Regions from separate parts of the Pseudomonas sp. FW305-3-2-15-E-TSA4 genome, predicted to be linked through region 1. Evidence: predicted binding sites of a transcription regulator. Region 1 holds the regulator's gene; the other holds the start of a gene.

What was found. The regulator FliA, encoded in region 1, starts transcription of late flagellar genes. The targets are predictions, from matches to a motif close to CTAAAGTTTNNNNNNNNNNNGCCGNTAA.
Region 2: a site for FliA is predicted at 1,669-1,696, ahead of AC3WMV_RS14255 (methyl-accepting chemotaxis protein). Genes of this name have one in related genera too.

What each region holds. Positions count from the first base shown of each region.
Region 1 is NZ_JBYSZP010000017.1:118,951-124,701, reverse strand. Features, by position in the region: gene AC3WMV_RS22820 (protein-glutamate methylesterase/protein-glutamine glutaminase) at 1-108, opposite strand, end outside; gene AC3WMV_RS22815 (chemotaxis protein CheA) at 158-2,440, opposite strand; gene AC3WMV_RS22810 (protein phosphatase CheZ) at 2,495-3,283, opposite strand; gene AC3WMV_RS22805 (chemotaxis response regulator CheY) at 3,301-3,672, opposite strand; gene fliA (RNA polymerase sigma factor FliA) at 3,838-4,578, opposite strand; gene fleN (flagellar synthesis regulator FleN) at 4,575-5,405, opposite strand; gene flhF (flagellar biosynthesis GTPase FlhF) at 5,519-5,751, opposite strand, start outside.
Region 2 is NZ_JBYSZP010000009.1:100,663-106,413, reverse strand. Features, by position in the region: gene AC3WMV_RS14255 (methyl-accepting chemotaxis protein) at 74-1,639, opposite strand; gene AC3WMV_RS14250 (CPBP family intramembrane glutamic endopeptidase) at 1,742-2,533, opposite strand; gene inhA (isonitrile hydratase) at 2,768-3,454, opposite strand; gene AC3WMV_RS14240 (GlxA family transcriptional regulator) at 3,544-4,527, shown strand; gene AC3WMV_RS14235 (alpha/beta fold hydrolase) at 4,496-5,389, opposite strand; gene AC3WMV_RS14230 (hypothetical protein) at 5,566-5,751, opposite strand, start outside.

The DNA of each region.
Region 1 (5,751 bases):
GTTGGTGGCCGTGCCGACCACCTGGATGCTCGGATCCGCTGAAAGAATTTCCGAGACGCGGCGGCGGAAAAAACCCGAATCGTCCACCACCAGGACTTTGACTGCCATAAACACTCCATTAGGTGCGGCGGGACGTCGTCGCCCCGCTGCCCCGGATTCAAATACGCTTCGTCGCGTAACGCTTGAGCATGCTTGGAACATCGAGAATCAGCGCGATGCGGCCGTCACCGGTGATGGTGGCGCCGGACATGCCCGGAGTGCCCTGCAGCATTTTGCCCAATGGCTTGATGACCACTTCTTCCTGGCCGACCAGTTGATCGACGACGAAGCCGATCCGCTGGGTGCCCACCGAAAGAATCACCACATGGCCTTCGCGCTGCTCTTCGTGAGCGGCGGAGCTGACCAGCCAGCGCTTGAGGTAGAACAATGGCAGCGCCTTGTCCCGCACGATCACCACTTCCTGGCCGTCCACCACGTTGGTGGTCGACAGGTCGAGGTGGAAGATTTCGTTGACGTTGACCAACGGGAACGCAAACGCCTGATTGCCGAGCATCACCATCAGGGTCGGCATGATCGCGAGGGTCAGCGGCACCTTGATGACGATCTTCGAGCCCTGGCCCTTGGTCGAGTAGATGTTGATCGAACCGTTGAGCTGGGAAATCTTGGTCTTCACCACGTCCATGCCGACACCGCGGCCGGACACGTCGGAGATCTCGGTCTTGGTCGAGAAACCCGGGGCGAAGATCAGGTTGTAGCACTCGGTATCGCTCAGGCGATCGGCCGCGTCCTTGTCCATCACACCGCGTTTTACCGCGATCGAACGCAGGACGTTCGGGTCCATGCCCTTGCCGTCGTCGGAGATCGACAACAGGATGTGGTCGCCTTCCTGCTCGGCTGCCAGCACCACGCGACCGCCACGGGCCTTGCCCGAAGCTTCGCGTTCTTCCGGCGATTCGATGCCGTGGTCGACCGCGTTACGCACCAAGTGGACCAACGGGTCGGCCAGGGCCTCGACCAGGTTTTTGTCGAGGTCGGTTTCTTCACCCACCAGTTCCAGATTGATCTCTTTCTTCAGCTGACGCGCGAGGTCGCGAACCAGACGCGGGAAGCGCCCGAAGACCTTCTTGATTGGCTGCATCCGGGTCTTCATCACCGCGGTCTGCAAGTCAGCCGTGACCACGTCGAGGTTCGACACGGCCTTGGACATGGCTTCGTCGCCGCTGTTGAGACCCAGGCGCACCAGACGGTTACGCACCAGCACCAGCTCGCCGACCATGTTCATGATTTCGTCGAGACGCGCGGTATCGACCCGCACGGTGGTCTCGGCTTCGCTGGCCGGTTTTTCCGGTGGCGGAGCAGCGGCGGCACGAGCCGGCGCCGGTGCAGCAGCGGCGGCCGGTTTTGGCGCTTCGGCTTTCGGCTCAGGCTTGGGTGCAGCTTTCGGTGCAGCAGCCGGAGCGGCGGCGGCCTTGGCAGCTGGCGCGGCCACGGTCGACGCGGTGCCCGCAGCAGCGGCGCCAACGTCGGTGAACTTGCCTTTGCCGTGCAGCTCGTCAAGCAGCGATTCGAATTCGTGATCGCTGATCAGATCGCTGCCGGCAGCGGCAGCCGCCGGTGCGGCAGGCGCAACCGGTGCCGAAGCGATAGCCGATTCCAGCGCTTCCACGGCAAAGTTGCCCTTGCCATGCAACTGATCGAGCAGTGCTTCGAATTCGTCGTCGGTGATGTCCGAGCTGTCGCCCGCCGCCGGTGCCGCTGGAGCGGTCGCGGTCGGTGCCACGGCGTCTGGCGCGAACTGGCCTTTGCCGTGCAGTTGATCGAGCAACGACTCGAATTCGGCGTCGGTGATTTCATCGCTGGCGGTCGCATCGGCAGCCGGCGCAGGTGCAGCAGCAGCCGGGGCTTCGGCTTCGGCCTTGACGGCGTTCAGCGAATCCAGCAGCTGTTCAAATTCGTTATCGGTGATGTCGCCCGAATCGCTCGAATCGCCTTCGACGACCAGTTCTTCGATCATCTCGGCCACTGGCGAAGCCGGGGCTTCGTCGGCCGTTTGCGGCTCGGCCAGACGCGCCAGGGCGGCCAGCAGTTCCGGGGTGGCCGCCGTGATCGGTGCACGTTCACGGACTTCGCTGAACATGCTGTTCACCGCGTCCAGCGCTTCAAGCACCACGTCCATCAGTTCTGCATCAACGCGCCGCTCACCCTTGCGCAGGATGTCGAACACGTTTTCGGCGATGTGACAGCACTCCACCAGCTCGTTGAGCTGAAGGAAGCCGGCGCCCCCTTTTACAGTGTGGAAACCGCGAAAAATTGCGTTGAGCAGATCTGCGTCATCCGGGCGGCTTTCCAGCTCGACCAGTTGTTCGGACAGTTGCTCAAGAATCTCGCCGGCCTCAACCAGGAAATCCTGAAGGATCTCTTCATCGGCGCCGAAGCTCATTAATGGGGTGCTCCTACAGGTCTAAAAACCCAAAAAACCTAAAATTCCAAAACTCTAGAATCCGAGGCTGGATAACAAATCGTCCACATCGTCCTGACCGGACACAACGTCTTCTCGTTTATCGGCATGAATCTGCGGACCTTCACCCTGCGAGAGATGTTTTTGTGGATCTTTTTCTGCAAGCATCGCGGCACGGTCGTGTTCGATGCCCGCAAAGCGGTCAACCTGACTGGCCATGAGGACGAGTTTGAGCAAATTGCTTTCGACTTCGGTGACCAGTTGGGTCACACGCTTGATCACCTGACCTGTGAGGTCCTGGTAATCCTGAGCCAGCAGGATGTCGTTGAGGTTGCTCGACACCGCACGGTTGTCCGTGCTGCTGCGTGACAGAAAACCGTCGACCCGGCGCGCCAGTTCGCGGAACTCTTCAGCTCCGACCTCACGACGCATGAAGCGGCCCCAATCGGTGCTCAGGGCCTGGGCTTCTTCAGCCAGGCCATTGACTACCGGGGTGGCGCTTTCCACCAGATCCATGGTGCGGTTGGCCGCGGCTTCGGTCAGCTTGACCACATAGCCCAGGCGTTCGGTGGCGTCGGTGATTTGCGACACTTCCTCGGCCTGCGGCATGTGCGGATCGATCTGGAAATTGACGATCGCACTGTGCAGTTCGCGTGTGAGCTTGCCCACTTCCTGATACAGGCCGCGGTCACGGGTCTGATTGAGCTCATGGATCAGTTGCACAGCGTCGCCGAACCTGCCTTTTTCAAGGCTCTCGACCAGTTCGACCGCGTGTTTTTTCAGGGTCGACTCGAAATCGCCCTGTGAAGATTCGTTATGCTCCATAGCTCCCCCGCGCGTCATCAGCCGATGCGTTCGAAAATCTTCTCGATTTTGTCTTTCAACGCCTGAGCCGTGAAAGGTTTGACCACGTAGCCGTTCACACCGGCCTGAGCGGCTTCGATGATTTGCTCGCGCTTGGCTTCAGCGGTCACCATCAGCACCGGCAGATGCTTGAGTTTTTCATCGGCACGCACGTGGCGCAGCAAGTCGATACCGGTCATGCCCGGCATGTTCCAGTCCGTTACCAGAAAGTCGATGCTGCCGCTGTTGAGTACCGGAATGGCGGTAGTGCCATCGTCGGCCTCGACGGTGTTGGTGAACCCGAGATCGCGCAGCAGGTTCTTGATGATCCGCCGCATCGTTGAGAAGTCATCAACGATGAGGATTTTCATGTCTTTGTTCAATTCGACCTCCAAGCAGTCTTAAACGCGCCCAGCACCTGGACGCGCCACTTCAATCAATCGGCGCAGCACTCGAAGACTGTCTGGAGCACAACAGAGCAAGACCGGTGCCGTTCTCACCGCACCAGCCTCGTTCGCAGTGTCCCCACACTGCCTTCAGCGCGCTCGCCACTCCCCCAAACGCCCCCGCAAACGGGCCGCGCACTGGCTGTGTAACTGGCTGACCCGCGATTCACTGACGCCAAGGACTTCACCGATCTCCTTGAGGTTCAGCTCTTCGTCGTAGTACAGCGCCAACACCAGTCGCTCACGCTCCGGCAAATTGGCAATCGCGTCCGCCAGCGCCGCCTGGAAGCGTTCATCTTCCAGATCGCGTGACGGCTCAAGATGAGCACTGGCGCCATCCTCGTGCAGCCCTTCGTGTTCGCCGTCCTGCAACAGGTCGTCGAAACTGAACAGCCGGCTGCCCAGGGTGTCATTCAAAATCCCGTAGTAATCGTCGAGACTCAATTGGAGTTCGGCCGCAACCTCGTGATCTTTAGCGTCACGGCCGGTTTTAGCTTCAATTGAGCGAATGGCATCGCTGACCATACGGGTATTGCGGTGAACCGAGCGCGGTGCCCAATCCCCTTTGCGCACTTCATCGAGCATCGCGCCGCGGATCCGGATGCCCGCGTACGTTTCGAAACTGGCGCCTTTGCTGGCGTCATATTTGGTCGAGACTTCGAGCAGGCCGATCATCCCGGCCTGAATCAGGTCTTCAACCTGCACACTCGCCGGCAAGCGCGCCAGCAAGTGATAGGCAATGCGCTTGACCAGTGGCGCGTAACGCTCGATCAACTCGTACTGCGCGTCACGTGCCGACTTCTTGTAGTAGTTCATACCGCTCGCGGTCATAACACAGGCCCTGCTGTTTGCTGCACGAGGCGCTCGACGAAAAACTCAAGGTGGCCACGCGGGTTGGCAGGCAGCGGCCAGGTATCGACCTTCTGCGCGATCGCCTTGAACGCCAGCGCGCACTTGGAACGCGGAAAGGCTTCATAGACCGCTCGCTGCTTCTGCACTGCCTTGCGCACGCTTTCGTCGTACGGCACGGCGCCGACGTATTGTAAGGCGACGTCGAGGAAGCGATCCGTGACCTTGGTCAACTTGGCGAACAGGTTGCGCCCTTCCTGCGGGCTCTGCGCCATGTTGGCCAGCACGCGGAAGCGGTTCATGCCGTAGTCGCGGTTGAGCAGTTTGATCAGCGCGTAGGCGTCGGTGATCGAGGTCGGCTCGTCGCAGACCACCAGCAACACTTCCTGCGCGGCGCGGACAAAACTGACTACCGAGTCACCAATACCCGCAGCGGTGTCGATCACCAGCACATCGAGGTTGTCGCCGATGTCGCTGAAAGCCTGAATCAGACCGGCATGTTGCGCCGGGCTCAGGTGCACCATGCTTTGGGTGCCGGAAGCGGCCGGCACGATGCGGATCCCGCCGGGGCCCTGCAACAGCACGTCGCGCAGCTCACAGCGGCCTTCGATCACATCGGCCAGAGTACGTTTGGGGGTCAGTCCCAGCAGAACGTCGACGTTCGCCAGCCCCAGATCGGCGTCCAGCAGCATGACCCGACGGCCAAGCTCTGCCAGCGCCAGAGACAAGTTCACTGACACGTTAGTCTTGCCGACGCCACCTTTGCCGCCGGTCACCGCGATCACCTGTACGGGATGCATGCTGCCCATGTTATTTCTTTACCTTGTCTTGCATAGACGGAGGCCACATTACTGGCTGCGCGTTCTCAACCGGAACAATGCATGGCAGACCATCGATGTAGGTACAAAAACGGTTCATTACCTCAGCCAACCTGCTTGGTCGGGCTGTGGTAGATATCAGCGAACATGTCAGCCATGGCTTCTTCGCTGGGTTCTTCCTGCATTTGCACGCTGACGGCGCGGCTGACCAGTTGATGACGGCGCGGCAGATGCAGATCATCCGGAATCCGTGGGCCATCGGTCAGGTACGCGACCGGCAGTTCATGACTGATCGCCAGGCTCAACACTTCGCCAAGGCTGGCCGTCTCATCCAGTT
Region 2 (5,751 bases), on a different contig from region 1:
CAAAAGATCGCAGCCTTCGGCAGCTCTACAGGTGATCGGTGTAGGAGCTGCCGCAGGCTGCGATCTTTTGCTTTTAGCGGTTAAACCGCTCCACCAACGAATACTGAGTATTCGCAGTCTTGGTCAGCTCTTCACTCAGCAACGCCGAGTTATGCGCCTGTTCCGAGGTCTGGTCCGCCAGTTCCGAAATGTTGCTGATGTTGCGGCTGATTTCTTCAGCCACGGCACTTTGCTCTTCCGTCGCTGCAGCGATCTGGGTGGTCATGTCCGTGATGTTGGCCACCGCTTCGCTGATGCCGACCAATGCCTGATCCGCTTCCAGTACCCGCGCCACACCTTCTTCGGCCTGGCGATGCCCGGCTTCCATGGTTTGCACGGCGCTGGAGGCAGTCTGCTGCAGCTTGGCGATCAGGGCATGGATCTGCCCGGTGGATTCGCTGGTGCGTTGCGCCAGTTGACGGACTTCATCAGCCACCACGGCGAAGCCACGGCCCATTTCGCCGGCACGTGCCGCTTCGATGGCGGCGTTGAGGGCGAGCAGGTTGGTCTGGTCGGCGATGCCTTTGATCACGTCGACCACGCCGCCGATTTCGTCGCTGTCCTTGGCCAGTTGGGTGACGGTCAGGCCGGTTTCGCCGACCACCACCGACAGGCGCTGGATGGCTTCGCGGGTTTCGCCGGCGATGTCGCGGCCGCGACCGGTCAGGCGGTTGGCTTCCTGGGTGGCGTCGGCTGTGCGCTGTACGTGGCTGGCCACTTCCTGCGTGGTGGCGGCCATCTGGTTGACGGCGGTGGCGACCTGTTCGGTTTCCACGCGCTGGCGTTCCAGACCGCTGGAGCTGTTGTGCGCCAGGGCGTCGGACTGTTTCGCTTGATCGGTCAGGTGCTCGGCGGTGTCCTGCAGACGGGTCAGGCAGGTTTTCAGGCGCGCTTCCTGGCTGAGGATCGACATTTCCAGACGCGCCTGCGCGCCACGGCTGTCGGTGTACATCTGCGCGATCAGCGGGTCGGAGGTGGTCTGCTCGGCCAGACGCAGCAGGCGCTTGAGCCCGCGTTGCTGCCATTGCAGGCCCATCAGGCCCAGCGGCACCGACAAGCCGGCAGCGAGGGCAAAGCCCCAGTGCGAGTTAAGGGTCGCGCCGATCACGAAGCTCAACTGGCTGACCAGAATGAATGGCAGCCAGTCCTGCAGCACCGGCAGCCATTTGTCGCTGGAAGGGATTGCCGACTTGCCCTGGTTGATGCGTTGGTAGAGCGCTTCGGCACGGCGGATCTGTTCGGCGGTGGGTTTGATCCGCACCGACTCGTAACCGACCACCTGATTGCCGTCGAACACCGGTGTCACGTAGGCGTTCACCCAGTAGTGGTCACCGGATTTGCAGCGATTCTTGACAATGCCCATCCATGGCAAGCCTTGTTTCAGTGTGCCCCACATGTGCGAAAACACCGCAGCCGGGACGTCGGGGTGACGAACCAGGTTGTGCGGCGCACGGATCAGCTCTTCACGCGAAAACCCGCTGATTTCGACGAAAGCGTCGTTGCAGTAGGTGATCACGCCTTTAGCGTCGGTTGTGGAAATCAACCGCTGCTGAGCCGGGAAAGTCCGTTCGCGTTGTGTAATGGGCTGGTTATTACGCATGGTTTTTCAATCCGCAAGGCTTTGAAAGGTTGTCGGCGCTGTCAGGAAATTATTGAAGTTTTTTTTCAGATATAAGTACGGCGTCGCAAAACCGCTCTTGCTTCAACCGGCCAGCATCGGATAGGTAAACAGCGCAAAATGCAGCAGGTTCAGCCCGAAATGCGTGGCGATCGCCGCAGCAAGGCCACCGAAACGGTAGGCCAGACCATAGCCGACACCCGCCAGACCCGCCAGCAACACCCAGTGCCATCCCGCGCCCAGATGCGCCAGGGCAAAGATCAGCGACGCCAGCAGCAGAGCGAGGTTGTCGCCGTGGGGCAGGTGCTTGAACAGGCGGCTCAAACCGCCCTGTATATAGCCGCGAAACAGCGCTTCCTCGACCAGCGTCACCAACAGCAAATTGTTCAGCAGCCACAGCCATGCCTGATCAGGCCACTTCGGCGCCCAGGCAATCATGCCGAACAACAGTGCGCCGCCCAGTGCCAGGACGGCGCTCAACGTCAGGGCGAGGACGCTGGCGTACACCGTCGGACGCAGCGAGCGTGCCGCGACAATCCACGGGCAGGCGAGCAACAGCCAGAAGCCGATCAAGGGTTTATCCAGATTCAGGTACATCGCAAACGGCACAGCGTCGTCGGTGAAACGCAGCGGGGCAATGGCCCGGCCGTTGGCGAATCCCGGCAACCAGTGCAGCGCCAGCGACAGGGCGAGGAAGATGAACACGGCATGCCCCAACAGGCGCGCCACCGGCACCTGCTGTTGGCGCACGGCGAAACCGGTCACCAGCAATAGTCCCACGGAGATCAGCGCGAGCCAGCCGAGTTGGCCAAAGCTCAACGCCAATCCATAACCGAGGCTGAGAAGTGCCAGATAGAGCCATGGCAACGCCTTCATCGAAAGTCCTTGTGCAGAATTTTGTGGAAGGGCTTTCTACACGGGTGAGGGCGTGGGGACAAGTAAAGGTGAGGCGGGATGCGGGGACAGGCTCCAAACCTGAGGCCATCCACAAAACCCATTGTGGGAGCGGGCTTGCTCGCGAATGCGGTGTGTCAGGCGATAAAAATCTCGACGGATACACCGCATTCGCGAGCAAGCCCGCTCTCACAGTAGATCTGTGTGGCTGAGGAATCAGCGCAGATCGAGTTTCGCCGCCGCGCGCTCGGTGATTTCCGTGCGCAGTTTCAACGAAGGCGCTGCACGGTGCCGAGCCTCATCGACGACAGCACTCGGCGCCGTCTGCGGGCTGCCCGATTCAAACGGCGGTGCCGGCGCATATTCCAGCTGCAGTTGAATCAACTGCGCCGCCTCGGCCCCCACCAGTTCGGCGGCCAGCACCAGCGCAAAGTCGATGCCTGCGGTAATCCCGCCACCGGTAAACAGATTGCCGTCGCGCACCACCCGGTCCTGCACCGCAATCGCGCCGAGTTTCGGCAGCAGTTCGTGATAGGCCCAGTGGGTGGTCGCACGTTTGCCTTTCAGCAGTCCCGCCGCGCCCAGCACCAGCGAACCGGTGCACACCGACGTCACATACCTGGCCTGCGCCGCCTGACGCTTGATGAACCCCAGCGTCTGCTCATCTTCCATCAGCGGCCCGACCCCGGCGCCGCCGGGAATGCAGATCACATCCAGATTCGGGCAGTCCTCGAAGGTGGTGGTCGGTTTCAACAGCAGGCCGGTGCTGGCGGTGACCGGCACCAGATCTTTCCAGATCAGATGCACCTGCACATCCGACAGCGAGGCCAGCACGTCATAGGGACCGGTCAGGTCGAGTTGCTGCACCTGCGGAAACAACAGAAAACCGATCTGCAACGTCATGGGGGATTTCTCCATTTGAGGGGTGGACGGCTTCACTGTAGGCGCGTAGGTTCTGGCGTATACGCCAATAACCCCACGAATTACGCCAAATGCCCAAAGCCATTCACGTGCTCGCGTTCGCCAACATGCAGATCCTCGACGTCACCGGCCCGCTGCAAGTGTTCGCCTCGGCCAACGACATCGCTCGCCAGCGCGGCTTGCCGGTGCCGTATGCGCCGTCGGTGATCGCCAGTGAGGGTGGGGCGGTGATGTCCTCGGCGGGGCTGGCGGTGTTGGCCGAACCGTTGCCGCAGCAGGACAGCGATACCTTGATCATCGCCGGTGGCTGGGGCATTTACCCGGCGGCGGAGGATTTGGCACTGGTGGACTGGGTGCGGGAGCATGCGGCGAAATGCCGACGCGTCGCCTCGGTGTGTACGGGGGCATTTCTACTGGCGGCGAGCGGCTGGCTCGACGGACGTCGCGTGGTCACCCATTGGACCCGCTGCGAACAACTGGCCCAGCAGCACCCGAAGCTGCAGGTCGAAGCCAACCCGATCTTCATCAACGACGGCCCGGTCTGGACCTCGGCCGGCGTCACCGCCGGCATCGATCTGGCGCTGGCGATGGTCGAGGAAGATCTGGGCCGCGATATCGCCCTCGACGTCGCCCGGCATCTGGTGGTGTTCCTCAAACGCCCCGGCGGGCAGTCGCAGTTCAGCGTGACCCTGGCCCTGCAGAATCAGGGCAATCGCTTTGATGAGCTGCACGCCTGGATCGCCGAAAACCTCACCTGCGACCTCGGCGTGCCGACCCTGGCCGAACAGGCCGGCATGAGCGAACGCAGTTTCGTCCGCCACTACCGCGCCGACACCGGCCAGACCCCGGCCCGCGCCATCGAACTGATCCGCGTCGAAACCGCCCGGCGTCTGCTCAGTGACACCGGGCTGCCGGTGAAACGGATTGCGGCCAATTGCGGGTTTGGCAGTGAAGAAACATTGCGCCGCAGTTTTCTGCGGGCGATCGGGGTGACGCCGCAGGCGTATCGGGAGCGGTTTTCGGTCAGTGCTGGAGCAGATCCAGTAATGCCTTGAGGGTTTGCTGCGGTGCTTCTTCGGGAATGTTGTGGCCGATACCGGGCAGGACGCGCCTTTCGTACGGGCCGGTGAAGTGCGCAATGTCGTCATCTATTTCCGGCGCCGGGCCGACCCCGTCATCGGCACCGCACAGAGAAATAGTCGGCACACTGATCGGCGGTTGTTTGATCAACGCGTCTTCGATCCATTGCAGCGCCGGATCGCCTGCGGCATACATGAAGCGATGACGGTAGGAATGGATCACCACGTCAACAAAATCCGGGTTGTCGAAGGCCGTAGCGCTCAGCGGATAACGTTCGGCGTTGCGTGCCCAGGTCGGTGACCACAATTTCCACAGCAGCTCACAGAACGCCCGCCGATTTTGCGTCAGGCCCGCGACGCCGCGTGGCGTGTGGAAATAGTACTGGTACCAATAACGGTGCTCGGTCTCGGGATCCAGTGGTCGGGTCGAATTGGCGATGTCCTGCACGTTATAGCCATCCCCCGTCACCAACCCGCGCACCCGCTCGGGAAACAGCGCCGCAACGATGCACGCTGCCCGACCGCCCCAGTCGTAACCGCAAAGCGTGGCCTGTTCGATACCCAATGCATCCATCAACTCCAGCAAGTCCTGAGCGAGGGCTGCTTGCTGGCCGGAGCGCAGTGTTTCGGGGTGGTTGAAGCGAGTCGGCCCGTAACCGCGCAGGTACGGGACGATCACCCGATAACCGTGGGCGGCGAGGACCGGGGCGATTTCGTCGTACGCCCGAGGCGAGTAGGGGAAGCCATGCAGCAATATGACCGCGTCGCCGCTGGACGGGCCGTGCTGTTCAAAGGCAACGCTCAAGTTGGGTGTCGGTACGCGTTGAATGTCAGACACGGCAGACTCCACAGCAATTGGGCGTCAGGCAACACTAGACCATTCCTTTGTGGCGAGGGAGCTTGCTCCCGCAGGCCTGCGCAGCAGGTCCATTGAAGTATGGGGTCGCTTCGCAACCCGCCGGGAGCAAGCTCCCTCGCCACAGGTGAAGCGTCACTTGCCGGGGTTGCTTCTCCTTAAGCCTCAGCTTCCGCCACCTGATTGAAATACTTCGTCCGATCCGGGGTAAACGTTACCCGCATCTTCGTCCGCGAGCAGGTCAGCGAACGTTCCTCACCCAGATCAATATCCAGATCCTCGCCCCGCAAGCCCTGCCACTGGGCGAGGTATTTCAGCGAGCCGTATTTCTCGTTTTTCTTCAG